Regions from separate parts of the Micromonospora vinacea genome, predicted to be linked through region 1. Evidence: riboswitches for the same ligand, from Rfam matches in the RefSeq annotation. Region 1 holds a riboswitch; the other holds the start of a gene.
The links. Region 1 has a riboswitch for cobalamin ahead of IW249_RS22655 (ribonucleoside-diphosphate reductase subunit alpha). Riboswitches for the same ligand answer to the same signal wherever they lie in the genome.

Region 1 (3,680 bases):
GCCGGCGAGTCGAACGGCAGCCGCAGCGCGAAGAAGACGTCCTGGAGGCCCATCAGCCCGAGCCCGACCGGCCGCCAGCGCGGGTTGCTCGCCGCCGCCTGCGCGGTCGGGTAGTAGTTGATGTCGATGACCCGGTCGAGGAAGGTCACCGCGGTCCGCACCGTGGCGCGCAGCCGCTCCCAGTCGATGCCGCCGTCGGTGAGGTGGGCGGCGAGATTCACCGAACCGAGGTTGCACACGGCCGTCTCGGCGTCGCTGGACACCTCGACGATCTCGGTGCAGAGGTTGGACAGGTGCACGACGTTGCCCGGCTCGGCGGTCTGGTTGCAGAGGCGGTTGGCGGCGTCCTTGAAGGTCATCCACCCGTTGCCGGTCTGGGCGAGGGTCCGCATCATCTTCCCGTACAGCTCCCGTGCCGGGACCTGCCGCACGTAGCGGCCCTGCGCCTCGGCCTGCCGGTACGCGGCGTCGAACCGCTCCCCCCACAGGTCGGGCAGCTCGGGCACCTCGTGCGGGTCGAACAGCGACCACAGCTCGTCGGCCTCGACCCGGCGCATGAACTCGTCCGGAATCCAGTTGGCCAGGTTGAGGTTGTGGGTGCGCCGGGCGTCCTCGCCGGTGTTGTCGCGGAGTTGCAGGAACTCCTCGATGTCCGGGTGCCACGGCTCCAGGTAGACGCAGGCCGCGCCCTTGCGCCGGCCACCCTGGTTGACCGCGGCGACGCTCGCGTCCAGCGTGCGCAGCCACGGCACGATCCCGTTGGACTGCCCGTTCGTGCCCCGGATCAGCGCGCCCCGGGAGCGGACCCGGGAGTACGCGATGCCGATGCCACCGGCGAACTTGGACAGGTTGGCGACCTGGGCGTACCGCTGGTAGATCGAGTCCAGCTCGTCGAGCGGGGAGTCGACGAGGTAGCAGGAGGACATCTGGGTGTGCCGGGTGCCGGAGTTGAACAAGGTCGGTGAGCTGGGCAGGTAGGCCAGGCTGGACATCAGCCGGTAGAAGCCGACCGCCTCGTCCGCCGTCCGGGACAGCCCGCAGGCCACCCGCAGCAGCCAGTACTGCGGGGTCTCCAGCACCAGTCGGCTGGTGGGGTGGCGCAGCAGGTAGCGGTCGTACACAGTGCGCAGGCCGAAGTACTCGAACCGGCGGTCGCCGTCCGGGTCGATGGCGTGGTCGAGGGTCGCGGCGTGTGCGGCGACGAACGCTGCGGTGTCGTCACCGATCAGGCCCTCGACGTGGCCGACCCGGATCGCCGCGCTGAACGAGGTGATGCCCTGCCGACGCACCTCCTTGTCGACGTAGCCGGCCAGCAGCCGCGCGGCGAGGCGCGAGTACTGCGGCTCCTCACCGATCATCTCGGCGGCGGTCTGGATGGACAGCCGGTCCAGTTCGGCAGTGGTCGCGCCGTCGTAGAGGCCACTGATGGTGCGGGTGGCCACCCGCATCGGGTCGACGTCGGTCAGGTCGTCGGCCCACCGCTCGACCGCTCGGACGATCCTGTTCACGTCCACGGGTTCGGTGCCGCCGTCGCGCTTGCGGACCTGCATCGGCGTGCGCCGCGCTGTCGCGTCGCCGCTGGCCGAGACTACCTCGGTGACTGTCACCACTCGCTCCTCGGAGTTCGAGACCTGGTGGCCCGGACGCGAGGGGACAGACACCGGCGGACGCCACGCCAGCCCGGCGTGGGTCAGGTGGCGTCAGCCGTCCCACGCGGCCTCGGACCGCCGCCCACCCGGTGCGGGTACGCGGCGCGCTGGCAGGTCTTCGGACTCGCGGGCACGACCGGTGTCGCCGGTCTCCTACTGGCCGTCGCTTCCCAGGCCGATTGGTGGCCCAGTGCTGTTGACGGCGGTCGTTCCCACTCACCGCTGCGGGACAGTCCCGGATTTCCACCGGGTTCCCTGTTGCCTCGACCGCACCGGATGAGCGGCCGAACCAGCTGCGCTCGACACCATATATAGGGACGCTGCGGTTGTCACACCCCACATGTCGGTCTCGGGCGTGTCGGCGGCTGCTCGGTGACCACTGTCACCGGCCCGGTCGACCGCGTCACGCCGACCGTCGCCAGGCGCCGGAGACGGGGCCCGCCGTGCTGCTGCCGACAATCGACAAAGATTTGACGTATCGAGGCATCGGTGCCGCACGGCACGCTCATTTGTCGCCGTCGATGCGCCCGAAGTGGGGGTGAACATCCAATCTCCCTGAACCGCCGCCCTCGCCGAAGTGAGCCGTCAACCGGCACGATGGACGGTAAGGCGGGTTGCCGCGATCGGGCCAAACATCATATGTCTGGGGGCCTGCGGTGATCGACATCGTTGACGGGCCGGAGCAGCCGTCCGTATACTCCCAGTGATCATCTGATCTTTAGCCTAGCCGGGCGAGGAGCGCATGCCGCAGATCACTGCCGTCACCGTCGAAGACGTCCGCTTCCCCACCTCCCTGACCGCTGACGGGTCAGACGCCATGAACAAGGACGGCGACTACTCGGCGGCCTACGTCGTCCTGCACACCGACGGCGTCGACGGGGTGGGCGCGCCGCTCGCGGGGCACGGCCTGACCTTCACCATCGGCCGAGGCAACGACATCGTCGCGGCGGCGGCTGTCCACCAGGCGCAGCTCCTCGTGGGCCTGGACGTGGCGACGATGGCAGCGGACATGGGCGCGGTCTACCGCCTCCTCACCTCCGACTCGCAGCTGCGGTGGCTCGGTCCGGAGAAGGGCGTCGTCCACCTGTCCCTGGCGGCCGTGCTGAACGCCTCGTGGGACCTGGTCGCCCGGCTCGCCGACAAGCCGCTGTGGCGGCTGCTCGTCGACATGTCCCCCGAGCAACTCGTCGACATCGCGGACCTGCGCTACCTGTCCGACGCGCTGACCCGCGACGAGGCCCTGGCCATCCTGCGGGCCAAGGAGGGCACGAAGGCCGCCCGCCTCGCCGAGCTCGACAGGACCGGCTACCCCGCCTACACCACATCGGCGGGCTGGCTCGGCTACGGCGACGACAAACTGCGCCGACTGTGCCAGGAGGCGGTGGACACCGGCTACGGCTACGTCAAGCTCAAGGTGGGCGCCAACCTCGACGACGACATCCGCCGGTGCTCGATCGCGCGGGAGATCCTCGGGCCGGATCGCCACCTCATGATCGACGCCAACCAGGTGTGGGACGTCGGCCAGGCCATCGACTGGGTCACCGCCCTCGCCCAGTTCACACCACTGTGGATCGAGGAGCCGACCAGCCCCGACGACATCCTGGGCCACGCGGCCGTCCGCCGCGCCGTCGCTCCGATCGGCGTCGCCACCGGCGAGCACTGCCACAACCGGGTGATGTTCAAGCAGCTGTTCCAAGCCGAGGCCATCGACTTCTGCCAACTGGACACCGGCCGGTTGGCCAGCATCAACGAGATCGTCGCCGTGCTGCTGCTCGCCGCGAAGTTCGACGTGCCGGTGTGCCCACACGCCGGCGGCGTGGGGCTGTGCGAGATGGTCCAACACGTGTCGGTGCTCGACTACGTCGCGATCTCGGGGGACCTCACCGACCGGGTCACCGAGTTCGTCGACCACCTGCACGAGCACTTCACCGATCCGTGCATCATCCGGGACACCGGCTCCGGCAGCGGATACGTCCTGCCCAGCCAGCCCGGCTACTCCACCCGGATGCGTCAGGAGTCGGTCGCGCTCTA
Region 2 (3,680 bases), 770 kb from region 1:
ACCTCGCGGTCCCGTACCGGCAGTTGCCGCAGCGCCTGCACCAGCGACGCCCGGCGCTCTCCGGCGAGGACCGCGCCGACCGCGTCGTCCTCGACGATCTCGGACGCCGGGTCCGCTGCCGCCGCCCGCAGGACGAGCCCGTCCCGCCGGCCCCGGGAGCGGTGCAGGTTGCGGGTTTCGTTGGCGACGATCGTGAGCAGCCACGATCGGAAGGACGCGTCGCCGCGAAAACGGGACAACTTCCGGTACGCCTTCACGAACGCCTCCTGGATGACGTCCTCGGAGTCCGAGCCCGCGCCGAGCAGCACCGCCGTCCGGTACGCGGACGCGGTGTGCCGGGCGACCAGGAGGTTGTACGCCTCCAGGTCACCTGCCCGAGCGCGGATAACGAGCGCCTGGTCGTCCAGGGGAAAGACCTCCGTTCGGATCACTGTCATGACACCGCTCACCCGCCGCGGGTTCCACAGGACTTTTCGGGGCAGGTCAGCTGTCTCCCATCCGGCGTGCAGCGTATTGCCAGGAATCGGTGCTGCACTGGAGGGGCGTCGAGGAGAGGGGTGGGGCATGAGCTGGTTCAATCGGCGGTCACGGGGTGCCGAGGCGACCCCGACGAAGCTGGACCGGGAGGCGACCCGCGACGACCTCGCGGCGCTGGAGGCGTTCGTGGCCACCCGGCGCGGGGTGGAGTTCTACCTCGAGCCGGAGACGACCGCGACGGACACCACGGTGGTGGCGATTGCCCACGACGGCGAGTGGATCCGTCGTCGTACCGGAACGCCCCGCGCGGCCGGGACCATCGCCCGTAAGCACGCGGTGCCGCTCTACGAGGCGGCGCGCACCGGCTACCCGCAACGGATGCGGACCTGGAGCCGCGCCCACCCGGAACGCCACGCCCGCTGAGGCTCGTCCGCTCAGGCAGCCTCGACGGCTGAGCGGGCCTGCTCGAGCGTCATCGGCTCGGCGTGACTGGAGACGTACCAGTGGTAGGTGTCGTCCAGCAGCCGCCGGACCAGGTCGAGATCGAGGCCGTCCTCCGGCCGGCGCAGATGTGCCGGCGGCGGGTAGAAGCAGTCGCCCAGAAGCATGACCCCCGAGTCGGGCACCAGCACCACTGTCGAATCCGGCGCGTGCCCCCCGCCGACGTGGCGTAGCCGGACCCCGACCGGCAGCTCGTCCACGTCGGTGAAGGTCCGGGTCGGCGGCAGGATGGCGAAGCCCTCCCAGGACGCCATGGCGCGCGCGCGTGCCCGAAAGCTCGGGCGGAGGCGGGGATCGGCGCGTACCTGCTCCTGCAGGTAGTGGTGGCTCCACGGCCGGGTGGCCTCGGCGCGCAGCAGCGACACGGCCGTCTCGTGCCCGACGATCTCCACCCCGGGCCAGGCGCAGGCGCCCCACACGTGGTCCCAGTGATGGTGGGTGTAGACCAGCCAGCGCGGCTCGGGTAGCCCGGCGGCGGCCAGCGCGGCCTGGATGTCGCCGGCGTGCGCGGGGCTCTGCCCGGCGTCGATCATCACACTGCCGCGTTCGTCGGCGACGACGGCGACGCCGGCCTGGACCGCCTCCGGGTCCGGATCGCCCGGACAGAGCCAGACCCGACCGGCGAGGTGGTGGAACTGCGGGGCGACCATGGTGATCGACCTCCGAGATTGATCACGGACACTGGTGTGGCGATCGCCGATCCTATGTGAGGGTGTCGGCCGGCAACGCGCCGCCGGACGATCGGCGCAGGCCAGGGTAGGTGCAACCTCCCTTTGCTCTGCTTACCTATACGCACCGGTGACGCTCCGTGTGTGGTGCACATAGGTAAGCAGAGCAAAGGATGTCGAGCATTGATCTGGGGCATTGCGGCGCGCGGACTCGCGCTCGCACCAATCGCTGAATCTCGATGAGTTCCGTGCGCCTGGTCGAGCCGGACCGGCGTTGACCGGCGGCGCGGCGGTGTGGCAGCATTCGCGGCCTGACGGCAGTGAAGGAAGTCGGTGTGAATCCGACGCGGTCCCGCCACTGTCACCGGGGAGCGATCCCCCCTCGTGAGTCACGGCCGTGTGTCTGCGGTTGGAAGGCCGGGGGAGAGCGTCGATCCGGAAGCCAGGATACTTCGGCCGTCGGGACGTACCCCAGGGCGTGGACACCCGAGGAGGACCCGATGACGCACGGCGTCTCATTCATCGACGAGCATCGTCACAATCTGTGTGCAGGGCGCCGCACCGCGCCCGGAACCGGTCGCGCCCGCACGCCTCGGGCCGGCCGCTGCGGCGTGCGCCAGGCCGCTGGCTTCCGGTACCGCTGAGCCGAGCGCCCGCCGCTGACCGGCCCCGACGCCCGCGTCGGCGCGCCGTTCGCTAGGGCCGTCGTACCGGCTGACGCCGTACCCATCCGCACCGTCCCGGTCGCCCCCCTCGTGGGGGCCCAGGGCGTCACTTTCCGGAGCCAACCGTGCGCATCCTGCTGCTGTCCACCGCCGACACCGACCTGCTGGCCGCCCGCGCCAGCGGCGCCGACTACCGGTTGGCCAACCCCGCGCGGGTCACCGTCGAGGAGGTGCCCGCCCTGCTCGACGGGGTCGCCCTCGTCGTCGTACGCCTGCTCGGCGGTCGGCAGGCCTGGTCGGACGGCCTCGCCGCGGTGCTCGCCACCGGCGTGCCGACGGTCGTGCTCGGCGGTGAGGCGCTACCCGACGCGGAGCTGATGGCCGTCTCCACAGTGCCGTCCGGGGTCGTCACCCAGGCACTGGCCTACCTGGTGGAGGGCGGCCCTGACAACCTGGGGCAGTTGGCCCGGTTCCTGTCCGACACGGTGCTGCTCACCGGCGAGGGGTTCGCCCCGCCCGCGCCCACCCCGGCGTACGGCGTGCACGGCGAACACCCCGCCGACCCGGACCGGCCCACAGTGGGGATCGTCTTCTACCGGGCGCACGCGCTCGCCGGCAACACCGACTTCGTCGACGTGCTCGCGGACGCGGTCCACAAAGCCGGCGGCAACCCCCTGCCGATCTTCTGCGGCTCGCTGCGCGGCCTGACCGCGGGTGCCGGCCCTCTCGGACTCTTCGCCCGCTGTGACGCGCTGCTGGTCACGGTGCTCGCGGCCGGCGGTGCGGTCGCCGCTGACGCCTCCGGTGGCGGCGACGAGGACGCCTGGGACGTCGGTGCACTGGCCGCCCTGGACGTGCCGGTCATCCAGGCACTCTGCCTCACCAGCACCCGCGCGCAGTGGGCCGACAGCGACGCCGGGCTGTCCCCGCTGGACGCCGCCATGCAGGTGGCCATCCCCGAGTTCGACGGCCGGATCGTCACAGTGCCGTTCTCGTTCAAGCAGATCGACGCCGACGGGCTGTCGGTCTACGCCGCCGACGCCGAGCGGGCCGCCCGGGTCGCCGGGATCGCGGTGCGCCACGCCCGACTGCGGTACGTGCCGCACGCCGACAAGCGGGTCGCCGTGGTGCTCAGCTCGTACCCCACCAAGCACTCCCGGGTCGGTAACGCCGTCGGGTTGGACACCCCGGCCTCGGCGGTCCGGCTGTTCGCCGCGCTGGCCGAGGCCGGCTACGACCTGGGTGACACGCCACCGCCCGACGACGGCGACGCGCTGATCCACGCGCTGATCGCCGCCGGTGGTCACGACGTGGAGTGGCTCACCCCGGAGCAGTTGGCCGCCGCCGAGGCCCGGATACCGGGGCCGAC

Region 2: another riboswitch for cobalamin. It lies ahead of cobN (cobaltochelatase subunit CobN); the one in region 1 lies ahead of IW249_RS22655 (ribonucleoside-diphosphate reductase subunit alpha).

What each region holds. Positions count from the first base shown of each region.
Region 1 covers NZ_JADOTY010000001.1:4,837,296-4,840,975, reverse strand. The annotation lists gene IW249_RS22655 (ribonucleoside-diphosphate reductase subunit alpha) at 1-1,550, opposite strand, end outside; cobalamin riboswitch at 1,742-1,958, opposite strand; gene IW249_RS22650 (enolase C-terminal domain-like protein) at 2,392-3,680, shown strand, end outside.
Region 2 covers NZ_JADOTY010000001.1:5,609,102-5,612,781, reverse strand. The annotation lists gene IW249_RS26475 (RNA polymerase sigma factor) at 1-437, opposite strand, end outside; gene IW249_RS26470 (hypothetical protein) at 565-900, shown strand; gene IW249_RS26465 (MBL fold metallo-hydrolase) at 912-1,628, opposite strand; cobalamin riboswitch at 1,945-2,121, shown strand; gene cobN (cobaltochelatase subunit CobN) at 2,437-3,680, shown strand, end outside.